DNA from 3 places in the Telluria sp. LT2P80 genome. Region 2 is predicted to be linked to each of the others. Evidence: predicted binding sites of a transcription regulator. Region 2 holds the regulator's gene; each other region holds the start of a gene.
What was found. Region 2 encodes LexA, which represses DNA repair genes until DNA is damaged. Its sites were predicted from a motif close to ACTGTATNNNNATACAGT; they were not measured.
Positions count from the first base shown of each region.

Region 1: a site for LexA is predicted at 2,802-2,819, ahead of AC56LW_RS06225 (DNA topoisomerase IV subunit B). Genes of this name have one in related genera too.
Region 3: a site for LexA is predicted at 2,330-2,347, ahead of recA (recombinase RecA). Genes of this name have one in related genera too.

Region 1 covers NZ_JCASIO010000001.1:1,418,182-1,424,133, reverse strand. The annotation lists gene parC (DNA topoisomerase IV subunit A) at 1-695, opposite strand, end outside; gene AC56LW_RS06225 (DNA topoisomerase IV subunit B) at 741-2,735, opposite strand; gene AC56LW_RS06220 (response regulator) at 2,909-3,733, shown strand; gene AC56LW_RS06215 (gamma-glutamyl-gamma-aminobutyrate hydrolase family protein) at 3,799-4,809, shown strand; gene AC56LW_RS06210 (hypothetical protein) at 4,904-5,251, shown strand; gene AC56LW_RS06205 (ArsR/SmtB family transcription factor) at 5,205-5,936, opposite strand.
Region 2 covers NZ_JCASIO010000001.1:612,356-618,307, reverse strand. The annotation lists gene purF (amidophosphoribosyltransferase) at 1-649, shown strand, start outside; gene AC56LW_RS02785 (cystathionine gamma-synthase family protein) at 652-1,893, shown strand; gene AC56LW_RS02780 (tetratricopeptide repeat protein) at 2,083-2,787, shown strand; gene lexA (transcriptional repressor LexA) at 2,852-3,481, opposite strand; gene rpsF (30S ribosomal protein S6) at 3,776-4,183, shown strand; gene priB (primosomal replication protein N) at 4,221-4,520, shown strand; gene rpsR (30S ribosomal protein S18) at 4,549-4,839, shown strand; gene rplI (50S ribosomal protein L9) at 4,876-5,328, shown strand; gene AC56LW_RS02750 (replicative DNA helicase) at 5,448-5,952, shown strand, end outside.
Region 3 covers NZ_JCASIO010000007.1:135,307-141,258, reverse strand. The annotation lists gene AC56LW_RS18055 (sensor histidine kinase) at 1-1,451, opposite strand, end outside; gene AC56LW_RS18050 (response regulator) at 1,448-2,188, opposite strand; gene recA (recombinase RecA) at 2,410-3,483, shown strand; gene recX (recombination regulator RecX) at 3,559-4,023, shown strand; gene AC56LW_RS18035 (DUF2889 domain-containing protein) at 4,464-5,027, shown strand; gene sucC (ADP-forming succinate--CoA ligase subunit beta) at 5,094-5,952, shown strand, end outside.

The DNA of each region.
Region 1 (5,952 bases), 810 kb from region 2:
ATCTGGCCGCCGCCCGGGAAGTCGGGGCCGGGCACGATGGTCATCAGCTCGGCGTGCGACATCTTCGGATTGCGGATCATGGCGACAGCGGCGGCAGCCACTTCGCGCAGATTGTGCGACGGGATCTCGGTGGCCAGGCCGACCGCGATGCCCGAGGCGCCGTTAAGCAGCACCATCGGCAGGCGCGCCGGCAGTGTGCGCGGCTCGGTGGTCGAGCCGTCGTAGTTGGGCTGCGAGTCGACCGTGCCCATGTCGATTTCATCCATCAGGATGCGGGCGATCGGCGTCAGTCGCGCTTCGGTGTAACGCATCGCGGCGGCGCCGTCGCCATCGCGTGAGCCGAAGTTGCCCTGGCCATCGATCAGCGGGTAGCGCAGCGAGAAGTCCTGCGCCATGCGCACCAGCGCGTCGTACACCGACTGGTCGCCGTGCGGGTGCAGTTTGCCGAGCACGTCGCCGACCACGGCCGCCGACTTGCGCGGCTTGGCGGTCGGGCCCAGGCCCAGTTCATTCATCGCATACAGGATGCGGCGCTGGACCGGCTTCTGGCCGTCCGACACGTCCGGCAGCGCGCGGCCCTTGACCACCGAAACGGCGTAGTCGAGGTAGGCGCGCTCGGCGAAAGTGGAGAGGGTGAGCGTCTCGACGTCGGACGGCTCGTGTTGCTGTTCAAAGAGACTTGGTTGGTTCGTCATGGTGTCTGTTCTGTTGCGCGCGGGGCGGATGGCCGGTGCGGCATATTAGATATCGGCCTCGGTCTCGTTTCCGTGTTCTTCGATCCAGGCGCGGCGCGCGGCGGCTTCGCCTTTGCCCATCAGCATATTGAAGCGTGCCGACGATTCGGCGTGGTCGTACTCGCCCAAAAACACGGGCAGCAGGCGGCGCGTGTCCGGGTTCATCGTCGTTTCCCACAGCTGCTCGGCGTTCATCTCGCCCAGGCCCTTGAAGCGCGAGATGCTCCACACGCCTTCCTTCAGGCCTTCTTTTTTCAGCTTGTCTTCGATCGCCAGCAGCTCGCCGGAATCGAGCGCATACAGCTTCTGGATCGGCTTCTTGCCGCGCGCCGGCACGTCGACGCGGAACAGCGGCGGGCGCGCGATGCAGATGTTCCCGTTCGCGAACAGCGCCGGAAAATGTTTGAAGAACAAAGTGAGCAGCAGTACCTGGATGTGCGAGCCGTCGACGTCGGCGTCGGACAGGATGCAGATCTTGCCGTAGCGCAGACCGGTCAGGTCGGGCGAGTCGCCCGCGCTGTGCGGATCAACGCCGATCGCCACCGAGATATCGTGGATTTCATTGTTGGCGAACAGGCGGTCGCGGTCGGTTTCCCACGAGTTGAGCACCTTGCCGCGCAGCGGCAGGATGGCCTGGAATTCCTTGTCGCGGCCCATCTTGGCCGAGCCGCCGGCCGAGTCGCCCTCGACCAGGAACAGCTCGTTGCGCGTGATGTCGTTCGATTCGCAATCGGTCAGTTTGCCCGGCAACACGGCCACGCCCGACGATTTTTTCTTTTCGACTTTCTGCAGCGAGCGCAGGCGCGATTGCGCCTGGCGGATCACGAGTTCGGCCAGCTTCTTGCCGTATTCGACGTGCTGGTTCAGCCACAGTTCGAGCGGCGGCTTGGTGAAGGTCGAGACCAGCTTGAGCGCGTCGCGCGAATTCAGGCGTTCTTTCGTCTGGCCCTGGAACTGCGGGTCCAGTACCTTGGCCGACAGCACGAACGAGACGCGCGCGAACACGTCCTCGGGCAGCAGCTTGACGCCTTTCGGCAGCAGGCCATGCAGCTCGACGAAGTTCTTGACGGCGCCATACAGGCCGTCGCGCAGGCCCGCTTCGTGCGTGCCGCCGCTGACGGTGGGGATCAGGTTGACGTAGGATTCACGCACCACGCCGCCTTCTTCGGTCCAGGCCACGACCCAGGCCGCGCCTTCGCCTTCGGCAAAACTGTCGTCGCCGGCGGCCGCGTACTGCGCGCCTTCGAACAGCGGGATCAGGGTTTCGCCGGTGGAGCTTTGCGCCAGCGCCTCGGTCAGGTAGCCGCGCAGGCCCTCGTCGTAGCGCCAGGTCTGCACTTCGCCCTTGGCGTTCGTGAGCGTGACTGTCACGCCCGGCAGCAGCACGGCTTTCGAGCGCAGCAGGCGTTGCAGGTCACCCATCGGGATGGTCGGCGAATCGAAGTACTTGCCATCCGGCCAGGCCGTGACGCGCGTGCCGTTCTTCTTGCCGCCGCGCTCGAACGGTGCGGAGGTGAGGGGTTCGATCACGTCGCCGGCAGCGAACACCAGTTTGTGCTGGCCGTTGCCTTGATCGTCCTTGCGCCAGACCTCGATCTCGAGGCGCTTGGACAGCGCATTGGTAACCGACACGCCGACGCCGTGCAGGCCGCCCGAGAACGCATACGCGCCGCCCGAGCCCTTGTCGAATTTGCCGCCGGCGTGCAGGCGCGTGAACACGATCTCGACCGTGGACACACCTTCTTCGGGGTGGATGCCGACCGGGATGCCGCGGCCGTCATCTTCGACCGTGATCGAGCCGTCCGGGTTCATCGTGACGCTGATGTTCTTGCAATAGCCACCCAGCGCCTCATCGGAGGCGTTGTCGATCACTTCCTGGATGATGTGAAGCGGATTTTCCGTGCGGGTGTACATGCCCGGACGCTGTTTCACAGGTTCGAGTCCCTTGAGGACGCGGATGGATGATTCGCTGTAGTCTGGAGCGGGTTTCTTGGAGGCCATCTTGAAGAGTATTTGTAGAATGCGTTGGCATTCTATCTTGTCGAGCGGAAAAGGAAATGCTTTTTAACTGTATAAATATACAGTATTTTGCGCTTATGTCGTGCTTTTCGCCTTGCACCTTTGTGCTAGATTACGCTGTAAATACATAATCGATGCAAGAAGGGTGGGGCTTGATGCAGCGATCCCATTGTCTGTTCACCGTGCGTCCGATCGGCTTTGATCCGGTTGAAACCGCCCGGCTGGCGGCGCTGCTCGAAGACGCGCCGGGCGCCGGGCCGTCGTATTCTTGCCTGCATGCCGACAGTTTGCAAGAGCCGGACCTGCTGATTGCGAATGGCGACAACCCGTTTGCGCTGGCACAACTGGCGTGCCAGCCTCCCGATGCGCTGCAACCGGCACTGGTCATCGGCGACAGTGACGCCACTTGTTGGCCAACCCTGACCCACCCGCTTGACCAACGGACGCTGCACGGGCGGCTGGCCGAACTGCTCGACACGCGCGTGCATGCGCTGGCCCAGCAGGGTGCCCGTGCGCGCCGCGTGCTGGCCGAACGCCGCCGCCGTCCGCGCCTGGGGCCGGATCTCGAAACGCCCGCATTCTACACGCGACTGCGCCGTGGCCCCGTCGATGGCCCGGTATTGATCGTCGATCAGGCGTGCAACCTGCGCAACCGGGTGGCGCAGGTGCTCGAGCCGCGCCGGATCGGCGTCGAATGGACCGACAGCCGGGCCGCCGCCGTGCGCCTGTGCGACGAGACGCCGGTGGCGCTGGTCCTGATCAACACGGCCGCCCCGGGCATCGAACCGTATGCGCTGTGCTCATCGATCAAGGCGCAGGCCGGCGCGGGGCGCACGCCCGTGGTGTTCATGGTCGCGCCATCGTTTCAGTACGACAGCGCCCGCGCCCGGCTGGCCGGCGCGCGCGGCCTGCTCGAGACGCCCGTGGCGGGGCGCCACCTGATGCTGACCTTCCAGAAGCTGCTCGATGTGCCGGTCTGAGCGCATGGCGACCTTTTGTAACAACTTTGAATCGTGCGCAGCATTGCCGAAGTTATATTATTGACATGACCGAAGACGACCCCATCAAGCGCAATCCAGACGACCCCTCGCCAGAGGCGGATATCGATGAACGTCGCGAGACGCGCGTGCGCGTGCCCGACCGGCGCGCCAGCGGCGGCCAGCACGCACGCGGGCCGGCCCGCTACCTGCGCGATGGCGACAACCCGGTGGCCCTGGCCGGCCGGGTCATCACCTCGCGCTTTCGCTCGCTGCGTGAACGCTTCAGTCGCGACATCATGCAGCGCACGCTGCACATCGGTGTCTCGGCCCGCATCTTTCATCCCGAGGCGGGCGCCAAGGGGCTGCTGAGCAAGAACCTGCAGTATCTCGAGGAATCCATCGCCCAGTGGGTCATGTCGCGCGACGTGCTGGTGTTCATGATCCCGACGGTCAATACCAACGGCTTGCTCCACCCCAGCAACATCACGCTGCGCCACTATGCGCGTCATCTGGATGGCCTGGTGCTGCAGGGCGGGGCTGACGTCGCCCCGCAAACCTATTCCGAAACGCCCACGCGTCCCGAATGGAGCGGCGACCGCGCACGCGACGTGTACGAGCTCGAACTGCTGCACGAATTCGTCGACGCCGGCAAACCGGTGCTGGGCGTGTGCCGTGGCTGCCAGCTGATCAACGTGGCCTTTGGCGGCACGCTGCACCAGGACGTCGCCACCGACCGTCCCGACGCGCTGGCGCATGTGCATGACCTGTACGACGCCCATCGCCATGCGATCGTGTTTCCCAAGGGCTCATCGCTCGGCCGCATGTTCCCCAACATCCAGCAGGCGATGGTCAACTCGATTCACCACCAGGCCGTCAAGGACCTGGGGCGCGATGTTCGCATCGAAGCCATGTCCGAACCGGACGGCATCATCGAGGCGATCCGCTACCAGCGCGCCAACTTCGTCATGGGCTTGCAATGGCACCCCGAATTCCACCGCGCGGGCGGCGTCGACCTGCTCGATTGCACGCCGGTGCTGGATGAATTCCTGCGTGCTGCGCGCGAGACGCGCCTGTAGCACGAAATCGCTTGCTTTCGCCGTGTGACACGGGAATAATGAATGAGAATCATTCTCATCTCATTGTCTTGTTCTGGTCCATGGAGCGCTTCGCATGACGATTTCCCCCACACCCACCATGCCATCCACAGAGGGCGAGCCGCGCAACCAGGACACGCTGCTGGTCGCCTCGCTCCTGCACCTGATGTCGCATTACAGCGCGAAGGGCGACGGCGAGCCGCCGTGCGTCAAGCTGGCGTCCGTGATCGAGCGCCATCTGTGCGCGCTGGCGCGTCTGCCGACGATCGACCCGGTGCTGCGCGCCACCTGCGAGCAGCTGGCCGACCAATGGGCGAACGTGGTCGACGCGAGGCTGCCGCCAGCAGCGCCTGCCAAACAGCCGCTGCTGGCGCGCTTCATGAAGACGGGCTGGGCGGGCAAGGGCGTGCCGGTGGCGGGCTGACCTGATCGAGCCAGCCACGCAGGGCGGCCTCGCCCTGTGTATCGAAGGCCATGACGCGCGAACCCGCCACGCGGCGCGTCCAGCCGAGTTGTTCGAACCGGTCGAGCAGGGCGCTGCCCAGTGCGCCGGCCAGATGGTGACGCCGCTCGCTCCAGTCCAGGCAGGTGCGGCACACGGGCCGCCGCGAGCGCGCCAGTGCAGGGATGTCGACGCCCAGCTGGCCGATCAGTGACGCGCCTGGAGTCGTGAGCACCATGCCGTTGGCGCCGAAGCCGAACGCGCCTCGCGCAGCCAGCCGGTCATGCAGCACCACACCAAGCTCGCCGGCCAGGTGGTCATAGCAGACGCGCGCCTTGCGCAGGGCTGGCGCGGACGGGCCCAGCTTCAGGTGCGGCGGCAGCGTGCCGGCGCCGAAGGCCATGCCCATCAGCGTTTCGAGCAGCGCCGCCACGTCGGCATCGGCGATGCTGAAATACCGGTGCCGCCCCTGCGCTTGTACGGCCAGCAGCCCGGCATCGACCAGCTTGGCCAGATGAGTGCTGATCGTCTGGCGCGTGACGCCTGCCGCATCGGCCAGTTCGGTGGCGGTGAGCGCCCGCCCGGCCATCAGCAAGGTCAGGGCCTGCGCGCGCGCCTGGTCGCCGATCAGTGCGGCGATGGTAGTGATATTGGGACCGTCTCTCATGCTTCGATCTTAACCG
Region 2 (5,952 bases):
GGTCGAAGACATCGACGTTGTCATGCCGATTCCCGATTCGTCGCGTCCGGCTGCCATCCAGCTGGCATTGAAACTCGGCGTGGAATACCGCGAAGGCTTCATCAAGAACCGCTACATCGGCCGCACCTTCATCATGCCGGGCCAGGGCATGCGCAAGAAGTCGGTACGCCAGAAGCTCAACGCCATCACTTCCGAGTTCAAGGACAAGAACGTGCTGCTGGTCGACGACTCGATCGTGCGCGGCACCACCAGCCGCGAGATCGTGCAGATGGCCCGTGAAGCCGGCGCGCGCAAGGTGTACTTCGCGTCGGCCGCGCCACCGGTGCTGTACCCGAACGTGTACGGCATCGACATGCCGACCCGCGACGAGCTGATCGCCTACGGCCGCACGACCGAGGAAGTCTGCCGCGAGATCACGGCCGACCGCGTGATCTACCAGGACATCGATGCCCTCAAGCGTTCGATTTCGGACGTCAATCCGGCACTGAAGAACTTCGAGGCGTCGTGCTTCGATGGCATCTACGTGACGGGCGACGTGACCCCGGAATACCTCGATCGCCAGGAAACCGCGCGTCACAATCCTGCTGCCAAGGACGAAGACCAGGTCCGTACCCAGCTGAACCTGAACCCCGCTGTCGCCGCCGAGTAAGCATGAGCGAGAAAAAATCCTACGGCTTTACCACGACCATCCTGCACAACGACCGGCACAAGCCGATCGAGCATGGTTCGCTGCACAAGCCGATTCACACGTCGGTCGCGTTCGGCTATACGGATGCGCGTCAACTGGCGTCCGTGTTCCAGGGCAAGGAGCCGGGCTTCCGTTACGGTCGCCAGGGCAATCCCACCATCAGCGCGCTCGAGGACAAGGTCAGCAAGATGGAAGATGGCGTCGCCACGCTGTGCTTCGGCACCGGCATGGCGGCCATCGGCGCGCTGTTCCAGGCGCTGCTCAAGGCAGGCGACGCCATCGTTTCGTCGAGCTTCCTGTTCGGTAACACCAACAGCCTGTGGCAGACGGTGGCGGGGCAGGGCGTCGATGTCGCCTTTGTCGATGCGACCGACGTGGCGCAGGTGGAAGCAGCCTTGACGCCGAACACGCGCATGGTGTTTGTCGAGACGATCGCCAATCCGCGCACGCAAGTGGCGGACCTGGCCCGCATCGGCGAGCTGTGCCGTGAGCGGGGCATCCTGTACGTGGTCGACAACACGATGACGTCGCCATGGCTGTTCCGCCCGAAGAGCGTGGGCGCCGGTCTCGTGGTCAACTCGCTGACCAAGTCGATTGGCGGCCACGGCATCGCGCTGGGCGGCGCGCTGACCGATACCGGTCTGTTCGACTGGAGCGCGTATCCGAACATCGCACCGAATTTCCGCAAGCAGCCGGCGCACGCCCAGGGCATGGCGCAGCTGCGTGCGAAAGCGCTGCGCGACTTCGGCGCGTCGCTCGGGCCGGAAGCGGCGCATCACATCGCCGTTGGCGCCGAGACACTGGCGCTGCGCATGACCCGCACCTGCGCCAATGCACTGGCGCTGGCCACGATGCTCGAGGCGGATGAGCGCGTGGCAAAGGTCCACTATCCGGGCCTGGCGTCGCATCCGCAACACGGTATCGTCACGTCGCTGTTTCGCGCCGGTGGTTCGCTGCTCAGCTTCGAACTGCACGAGTCCATCGATCCGTTCGATTACCTCAACCGCCTGCAGCTGGCGATTCCTGCGTCGAACCTGGGTGACAACCGCACGCTGGTCATTCCGGTGGCCCACACGATCTTCTTCGAGATGGGCGCCGAGCGCCGTGCCAGCATGGGCATTGCCGAGTCGCTGATCCGTGTGTCGGTGGGCATCGAGGACACCGACGACCTGGTCGAAGACTTCCGCCAGGCGCTGGACGCGTAAGTACGGCGTACCGCGCGGCGTTACCGCGTAGCGTTACCGCGCGGCGTTACCGCGTGGCGTTACCGCGCGGCGTAAAGCCATGCAAAGAAGGCCGGCGCAATGCCGGCCTTGTCATTTTTACGGTTGAGTCCCGCTGTAAAAGGGGGCTATGATGCCCCATCGTCAGCTTGTCATTTTCTTCGGATGCCCATGAAACGTTTCCTGCTCTGCCTTTCTCTGACTATTGCCAGCGCCGCCTATGCGGGCGAGCTGGAAGACGCCAACGCGCTGTTCGAAAAGAAGGATTACGCGGGCGCGCTCAAGCTCTATACCAAGCTGGCCAATGCCGGCAATCCGCAGGCACAGCAGCAACTGGGCCAGATGTACTGGTATGGCGAAGCGGGCACCGTTGACGAGGCGGCGGCCAAGGCGTTGTTCGAGAAGTCGGCCGCCAAGGGCAACAAGGTCGCGGCCCAATCGCTGGTCGTCATGGAGCAGCGTGTCACGAAGCGCGCCGAAATCGATTACTGGATCAAGGGCTACGACGGCGCCGAGCTGCAGTCGGGCGAATACCGCTGCCCGTCGCCGCGCATTCCGGCCGTGTCGAAGGTGAATGACGAGATCGATCGCGTCAACAAGCTGGTGACCGGCTGGCAGGATTGCTACAACAAGATGGTGACGAATTTGAACGCGCAGTCGCCGCTGACCAAGAAGATCCCGGCTGATATTGCCAAGCTGATGAACAAGCAGGAGGCGGACGCCTCGGCAGCCTACCTGGAACAGGTGCGGCAGAATATCGCGGAAGGCGCGAAGGTCAATTCAAAGATGATCCTGGCGGATTTTGCAGCGTGGCGCAATGCCACCGAGGCATTCATCAACCAGCACAATGCCGTGGTGAAGAAGGCGTCGAACTAAGCAATGCCGGGTAGGGCAAGGCCGGGTAAAGCAAGCGCCGGCCGGGGAGACCGGCGCCGTTCCATCAGTTCCAGCTACGCATCAGGCCGACAGCCAGGCCTTCAAGCGCAAACTCTTCGTCCGGCGAGACGGCAATGATGTTGAAGTCGGGGTTCTCTGGCAGCAGTTCGACCAGGTCGCCCGTCTTGCGATAGCGCTTGACCGTGACTTCGTCGCCCAGGCGCGCAACAACGATCTGCCCGTTTTTGGCGCTGTCGATTTTCTTGACCGCCAAAAAGTCGCCATCCATGATGCCGGCATCGCGCATCGACCAGCCCTTGACCTTCAGCAGAAAATCGGGCCGCGCCGCGAACATGGCCGCGTCGACGTTGTAGGTGGCTTCAACGTGCTCTTGCGCCAGGATGGGATTGCCCGCTGCGACGCGCCCGACCAGCGGCAGCGACATGAACGACGGCGGCGGCATCGGGATCGCCTCGACGCTCGCGCCGATCAGGCGGATGCCGCGCGACGTGCCGGGCGAAATTTCGATGGCGCCCTTGCGCGCCAGTGCTTGCAGATGTTCTTCAGCCGCATTGGCCGAGCGGAAACCCAATTCAGAAGCGATTTCAGCCCGGGTCGGAGGGAAACCGGTGTTCTCGATCGCTTCCTTGATCAGGTTCAGGATCTGTTCTTGCCGTGCAGTGAGCTTTAGCATAAATGTGTTACAGCAACCGGTTATGTATGTAACCTGTATTTTTGTACAGTATTCTCGCGCGCGCAAGGGGAAACGCAAAAAATATCGCGAAAATCGCGATTCAGAGTGCAAACAGCCGTCAAAACCGTGGAATTGTCGAGTCAGATATGCCCGTTGCGGCGCCAAACGAGGCGATAACGCATCATCGGGGGTTTCCAAGTCACCGATATTCGGGTTATAATTGCCGGCTTTCCCTTCCCACACTCGTCTTGACGCCGAGGTGGGCATTTGTTAAACGTCCTCAAGGAGTAATGCATGCGTCATTATGAAATCGTGTTTATCGTCCATCCGGACCAGAGCGAACAAGTCCCGGCGATGATCGAGCGTTACAAGACCACGGTGACCAGCCGCGGCGGTAACATCCATCGCGTTGAAGACTGGGGCCGCCGCCAGATGGCATACCAGATCCAGAAGCTGCCAAAAGCACACTACATCTGCCTGAACATCGAATGCGACAACGAGACCCTGGTCGAGCTGGAAACTGCATTCAAGTTCAATGATGCGGTTCTGCGTCACCTGACCGTCAAGCTGAAAAAAGCTGAAACCGCACCGTCGCCGATGATGAAATCGGTGCAGCGCGAAGACGCAGCCAAGAGCCACCGTGCCGAAGCCGCTGCGCCAGCAGCCGCTCCAGCCGCTGCGCCAGCGCCTGCTGCTGCTTAAGTTTTTCCCAGTTATTCGTAGTAACCAGTAATACCGGGTGCACAGCGCAAACCACCTCCAGCTCATGGCGACCATCGCCGAGCGCGACGTACTGCGTTACACCCCGGCCGGTGTGCCAATCGTTTCAGCCGTCCTGATGCACGAATCGCAGCAGGAAGAGGCCGGAGTCGAAAGGTCGGTCGCGTTCGAAGTCCCTGCGTTCGCCGCGGGCGAGATTTCGGGCAGGTTTGCCAGCGCCGAATTGGGCGCCAGCTACAGGTTCAACGGATTTCTTGCACGGAAAAATCGCAACAGCAAAGCCCTGGTGTTTCACATCATTGATTTCAGTGCCGCTTAACCCGGCAATTTAGATACAGGAGCCTCAAATGGCATTCGGTAAAAAGTTCGACAAAAACAAAGCGAAACTCAAAGAGAAGCGCAAACAGCAAAACCCGCTGTTCAAGCGCAAGAAATTCTGCCGCTTCACCGCCGCTGGCGTTGAGCAGGTGGACTACAAGGACGTCGACACCCTGAAGGACTTCGTCCAGGAAAACGGCAAGATCATGCCAGCACGTCTGACCGGCACCAAGGCGCACTACCAGCGTCAGGTCGACACCGCGATCAAGCGCGCACGCTACCTTGCGCTGCTGCCGTACACCGACCTGCACCACGGTTAATCGTCGGTCACGACAGTCAGACATCTGGAGATCACTATGCAAATCATTCTGTTGGAAAAAGTAGTCAACGTCGGCAACCTGGGCGACGTCGTCAAGGTCAAGGACGGTTACGCACGTAACTTCCTGATCCCACAAAAGATGGCCCGCCGCGCTACCGCCGGCGCCGTCGCCGAGTTCGAAGCCAAGCGCGCTGAACTGGAAAAAGCAGCAGCTGAAAAGCTGTCGGCTGCCCAGGCAGAAGGCGACAAGCTGAGCGGCATGACCGTCACCATCGGCCAGAAAGCCGGCGTTGATGGCCGTCTGTTCGGTTCGGTCACCAACTTCGACATCGCCGAAGCGCTGACCAAGCAAGGTTTCGCTGTCGAGAAGTCGCAAGTGCGCCTGCCGACCGGCCCTTTGAAAACCACCGGCGAATTCCCGGTTGCAGTCGCTCTGCACACCGACGTCGTGTCGGAAATCACCGTCGCCGTTGTGGGCGAAGCTGCCTAAGCACACGCCGTACATGTGCTGAGCACGCAGTTCTGAAAAAGCCGGGTTCGCCCGGCTTTTTTGCTTTTCGGCTTTCCAACCATGTCAGTCACAGGACTGGAAAAGGTATAATCCCGCCCATGAACGCAGCATCTCCAGATCCGCAACTCGACGCCCTGCGCATCCCCCCGCACTCCATCGAAGCCGAGCAGTCCGTCATTGGCGGCCTGCTGCGCGATAACGCCGCGTGGGACCGTATCGCCGACTTCATGAACGCGGAAGACTTCTACCGCTACGACCACCGCATCATCTTCGAACAGATGGTGCGCCTGATTAACGGCGGCAAGCCGGCCGACGTGATCACCGTGTACGAAGCCTGCAATCAGCTCGGCAAGGCCGATGACGTGGGCGGCCTGCAATACTTGAATGCGATGGCGCAGAACACGCCGTCCGCCGCGAATATCCGGCGCTACGCCGAGATCGTGCGCGACCGCGGCATCCTGCGCAAGCTGATCACCGTGGCCGATGAAATCTCGGGCAATGCGTTCAATCCGCAGGGCAAGGAAGTCAAGCAGATGCTCGACGAAGCCGAGTCCAAGATCTTTGCCATCGCCGAATCCGGCTCGCGCGGCCAGCAGGGCTGGA
Region 3 (5,952 bases), on a different contig from region 2:
ATGTCGATGTCGGCGCCGTGCTGCTGCGCGATTTCGCGCACGATCGCCAGCCCCAGGCCGCTGCCCTGGGTATTGCTGCCCAAGATGCGGTAGAAGCGTTCGAACACGTGCAGGCGTTCGGTCGGCGCGATGCCGGGGCCGGTGTCTTCGACTTCGAGCAGCGCGTGCTCGCCGCTGCTGCGCACGCGTACCGTCACGCTGCCGCCAGCGGGCGTATAGCGCAGCGCATTGTCGATCAGGTTCGACAGCATCTCGCGCAGCATCAGCGGCTGGCCGGCGATCATCACCCGCTCGTCGTCATTGGCGGGCGGCTCGAAACCCAGGTCGATCTGGTGGGCGAACGATGCCTGCACCCAGTCCTGCACGGTCTCGCGCGCCACCGCGGCCAGGTCGATCTCGTCGAACGCCAGGCCCGCCTGCGGCTGGTTCTCGGCGCGCGCCAGGGCCAGCAGCTGGTTGATCAGGCGCGTGGCCGATTCCGAGCTCTTGGCCAGCTGCTCGAGCGAGCGGTGGATCTCGGCAGGATCGACTTCGCGCAGGGCCAGTTCGGATTGCATACGCATGCCCGCCAGCGGCGTTTTCATCTGGTGCGCGGCGTCGGCGATGAAGCGTTTCTGCATCTCCACCGTCTTGCCCAGGCGCTCGAGCATGTCGTTGAACGAGCCGACCAGCGGCGAGATTTCTTCGGGCACCTGGCGCGGATCGATCGGCGACAGATCGTCCTGCGGCCGCGCGCGGATGCGCTGCTGCAGCTCGGCCAACGGGCTCAGGCCGCGCGAGAGCGCGAACCAGACCAGCGCCAGGATCACCGGCAGGATGATGAACTGGGGCAGGATCACGCCCTTGATGATTTCATTGGCCAGGTGCGCGCGCTTGTCGAGCGTTTCGGCCACCTGCACCAGTGCCAGCGACGGCGTCGGTGATGCCGTGCGTTCGTGCAGCGGATCGAGATTTACGTAGGCATAGGCCACGCGGATCGGTGTGCCGTGGATGGTGTCGTTGCGAAATTCGACCGTGCCGCTGCGGGCCGGCTCGCCGGCGCGGTTGGCGCGCGGGCGCGGCAGGTCGCGGTCGCCGTCCAGGTGTTCGCCAGCCGGCCCGGCCAGCAGGTAATACACGCTGTCGACGTCGTCGGCACGCAGGATGTCGCGTCCGGCCGTGCGCAGCTGGCCGACCGTCTTGCCGTCCACGGTGCGGATCTGCTGGCCCAGCACCGTGACCCGGTCTTCGAGCGCATCGTCGAACGGCTGGTTGGCGATCGATTTCGCCACCAGATAGGTGATCGCGATGCTCATCGGCCACAGCAGCAGCAGCGGCGCGAGCATCCAGTCGAGGATTTCCCCAAACAGCGAGTGACGGATGTTTTCGTCCGGCTCGGGGTTGGGTGGAACGTAGAGCGGCTCGAACTGGTGCTGCTGCTGCGTGGGCTCGGGCGTGAAGCCGGCGTTCACTTGTCGGCAGCGGAGGTGGCGATACGGGCGTCGTTCGCAGCCGCAGCGGCTGCTGCGGCTGCGCTGGCCTCGGAGAATTTCTCGAGGCAATAGCCCAGGCCGCGCACGGTGGCAATGCGCACGCCGCCGACCTCGATCTTCTTGCGCAGGCGGTGCACATACACCTCGATGGCGTTGTTGGATACTTCTTCGCCCCATTCGCACAGGTGGTCGACCAGCTGCTCCTTGGAGACGAGGCGCCCGGTGCGCGCCAGCAGCACTTCGAGCAGGCCCAGCTCGCGCGCCGACAGATCGAGCATCTGGTCGTTGATGTAGGCGCTGCGGCCGACCTGGTCATAGACCAGCGGGCCATGGCGCACGACGGCCGCGCCGCCGCCGGCGCCGCGCCGGGTCAGTGCCCGCACGCGCGCTTCGAGCTCGGACAGCGCGAACGGCTTGGCCATGTAGTCGTCGGCGCCCAGGTCGAGACCCTCGACGCGCTGCTCGACCGAGTCGGCCGCAGTCAGGATCAATACAGGCAGCAGCGAGGCGCGGGCGCGCAGGCGGCGCAGCACTTCGAGCCCGGACATCTTCGGCAGGCCCAGGTCGAGAATGAGCAGATCGAACTCCTGCGTGGACAGGGCGGTATCGGCATCCTGGCCGTTCTTGACACAATCGATGGCATAGCCGGACTGGCGCAGGGAGCGCGTCAGGCCATCGGCAAGTACGCTATCATCTTCGGCGAGCAGAATTCGCATGGGGCACCTCTTATTGACGTTGTCGCTTGTTCATCGAACACGCGTGATCGAACCGGTTCTCATTGTGTTGGATTTACCGCCACAATGCGAGTCCCGAGCGATTGTTGGTAAGATAACCACGTCTTTTCGCTTGCAAAAACCACTGGATTTTTATACAGTACTGGCTCTTGAAGTGCGCGTGACCGCCCACACCTTGCCTACTCCACGACAGAAAGTACACCATGGACGACAAAAAAACCGCATTGAACGCCGCTGATAAGGGCAAGGCGCTGGCTGCCGCCCTGGCGCAGATTGAAAAGCAGTTCGGCAAGGGCTCGGTGATGCGCATGGATGCGAACACGCCGGTCGAAGAAGTGCAAACGGTTTCCACCGGCTCGCTGGGCCTGGACATCGCGCTGGGCGTCGGCGGCCTGCCGCGCGGCCGTATCGTCGAGATCTACGGTCCTGAATCGTCGGGTAAAACCACCCTGACGCTGCAAACCATCGCCCAGATGCAAAAGCTGGGTGGCACCTGCGCGTTCATCGACGCCGAGCACGCACTCGACGTCACCTACGCGCAAAAGCTCGGCATCAACCTGAGCGAGCTGCTGATCTCGCAGCCGGATACCGGCGAGCAGGCGCTTGAAATCACCGACGCGCTGGTACGCTCGGGCAGTGTCGACCTGGTCGTCATCGACTCGGTCGCGGCCCTGACGCCACGCGCCGAAATCGAAGGCGACATGGGTGACTCGCTGCCCGGCCTGCAGGCGCGCCTGATGTCGCAAGCGCTGCGCAAGCTCACCGGCTCGATCAACCGCACCAACACGCTGGTCATCTTCATCAACCAGATCCGCATGAAGATCGGCGTCATGTTCGGCAGCCCTGAGACCACCACCGGTGGTAACGCGCTGAAGTTCTACGCGTCGGTGCGCCTGGACATCCGTCGTACCGGCTCGATCAAGTCGGGTGACGAAGTGATCGGTAACGAAACCAAGGTCAAGGTCGTCAAGAACAAGATCGCCCCGCCATTCAAGGAAGCGCACTTCGACATTCTTTATGGAGAAGGCACGTCCCGTGAAGGCGAAATTCTGGATCTCGGCGCAGATAACAAAATCGTCGAGAAGTCGGGCTCGTGGTACAGCTACAACGGCGAGCGTATCGGTCAGGGTAAAGACAACGCGCGTCAGTTCCTGCGTGACCGTCCAGCCCTGGCGCGCGAGATCGAAAACAAGGTCCGTACCGCCTTGGGTGTGCGTGAGCTGCCACCGACGATCGGTGGTGACGACAAGCCGAAGCTGCAGGCGGTTGGTGAATAATCAGTTCGGCGCAGGGCGCGGTGGCAGCAGCTGGCCACCGGCGCCTGGCGCCATGCTGATGGGCTGACGTTACCCATGCGAGCACCCGTACTCAGTCTCAAGGGCCGCGCGCTGCGCTATCTGTCGCAGCGCGAACACAGCCGCTTCGAATTGCGCCGCAAGCTGTCCAAGTATGCGGAAGAGGGCGATGACGTCGATGCCCTGCTCGATTTCCTCGAAAAAAATAACTGGTTGTCACAGGAGCGCTTTGCCGAATCCCTGGTCAACCGTAAAGCGAGCCGTTATGGCGACAGTCGTGTGATGGCCGAATTGCAAAGTCATGGATTAACGGGCGAGGCCCTGGTCGACATCAAGGCCGGGCTGTCCGACAGCGAGACCGCGCGTGCGGTCGAAGTCTGGCAACGCAAATTTGGCACGGTCGCCGAGGATGCAGCGGCGCGCGCCAAGCAGATGCGGTTCCTGCTGCAGCGGGGGTTTTCCCAGCGCGCGGCGCGTGCGGCGATGCAGGGCGCGCCCGATGACGACGAGTTTCCCGACTAATTAATGCTCTCGTGATGGCTTGCAGTCACAAGGTACAACTCGATGCTGCCTCAGGCGTCAGCGTGGAGCGTCATCCCCGATATGCGAACGCATATTCCTCAACGGGCGATGGCGCTGCACGCTGGCGCTTTTCTATGTCGGGAGTAATCAGAAAAAAATCCCATATCTCCCATTCATGGCATGAATGGCGACTACTACCGGCTGTTCTTCATGCGCATACCATATGCGTCAAACACGCTGTCAAGCGCCTGCCAAGTCCGGGTATCTCCGTCGACGCTGGCCCTGATGTCCCCTTTTAGCGATGCGCCGGGCGGGACGCTGTGATAAACTTTACGGGTTTAAGCAGCGCCGCATGAGCGGTTGTTGCCGCAGAAGCTGCGGTGACGTGCACTAGCACACCGGCTGCATCACTAACCGCCGTCTCGACGGCACTGGTATTTATGCCTTTGTCTCTTCCCGTATCGCGCTCGCTCCGGCATACGCGCGCCATCACAGTCGATGCCTATGCGCGCGACGATGGCATGTGGGATCTTGATGCCAGCATCCGCGATGTGAAAACGCGTACTGTTGAACTTGCTTCCGGCGAACGGCCCGGCGGCACGCCAGTGCACGACCTGAAGCTGCGCGTCACGATCGACCGCGACCTGAACATCGTCGATGCCGAAGCCGCATCCGATGCCGTCCCGTATCCGGGCTTTTGCGATACCATCGGCCCTGCCTACAAGAAGTTGATCGGGCTCTCGCTCGTGAACCATTTCCGGTTGCATCTGAAAGACCGCCTGTCCGGCGTGCTCGGCTGCACCCATCTGACCGAACTGGCCCAGGTGCTGCCCACTGCAGCGCTGCAAGCCTTTGCTGACGACACCGTCGATGCCCCAGGCGGGCAAGGCGTCACGTCATCCGACCGTCCATTTGAGCTCGACCGTTGCCATGCCCTGCGCAGCGACGGCCCCGCCGTGGCCAAATATTACCCGCGCTGGTCCATCAAGGCCGTGGCGGGTTAAGTCGTCGTTTGTTTTTTTTGTAGTTCAACCGTTTCTAATTCAGTAATAGATAGAAGGGAAGCCAGCATGAAGATCCATGAGTATCAGGGCAAAGAAATCCTCCGAAAATTCGGGGTGACCGTTCCGCGCGGCATTCCGTGCATGTCGGTCGAAGAGGCTGTCAAAGCTGCTGAAGAACTGGGTGGTCCGGTCTGGGTCGTCAAGGCACAGATCCACGCTGGTGGCCGCGGCAAGGGCGGCGGCGTCAAGGTCGCCAAATCGCTCGAGCAGGTCAAGGAATACGCTGACCAGATCATGGGCATGCAGCTGATCACGCACCAGACCAGCCCGGAAGGCCAGAAAGTCCGTCGCCTGATGGTCGAAGAAGGCGCCGACATCAAACAAGAACTGTATGTCTCGCTCGTCACCGACCGCGTCAGCCAGAAAGTCGTGCTGATGGCCTCGTCGGAAGGCGGCATGGACATCGAAGAAGTCGCGCACAGCAACCCGGAAAAAATCCACAACGTCATCATCGACCCAAAAGTCGGCCTGACCGATGAGCAGGCTGACGACGTCGCCGCCAAGATCGGTGTGCCAGCCGGCTCGATCGCCGACGCACGCGCGAACCTGCAGGGCCTGTACAAAGCCTACTGGGAAACCGATGCATCGCTGGCCGAAATCAATCCGCTGATCGTCACCGGCAGCGGCAAGATCATCGCCCTGGACGCCAAATTCAACTTCGACGCGAACGCCCTGTATCGCCGTCCTGAAATCGTCGCTTACCGCGATCTGGACGAAGAAGATCCAGCGGAAGTCGAAGCATCGAAATTCGACCTGGCCTACATCTCGCTCGACGGCAACATCGGCTGCCTGGTGAACGGCGCCGGCCTGGCCATGGCAACCATGGACACCATCAAGCTGTTCGGCGGCGAGCCAGCCAACTTCC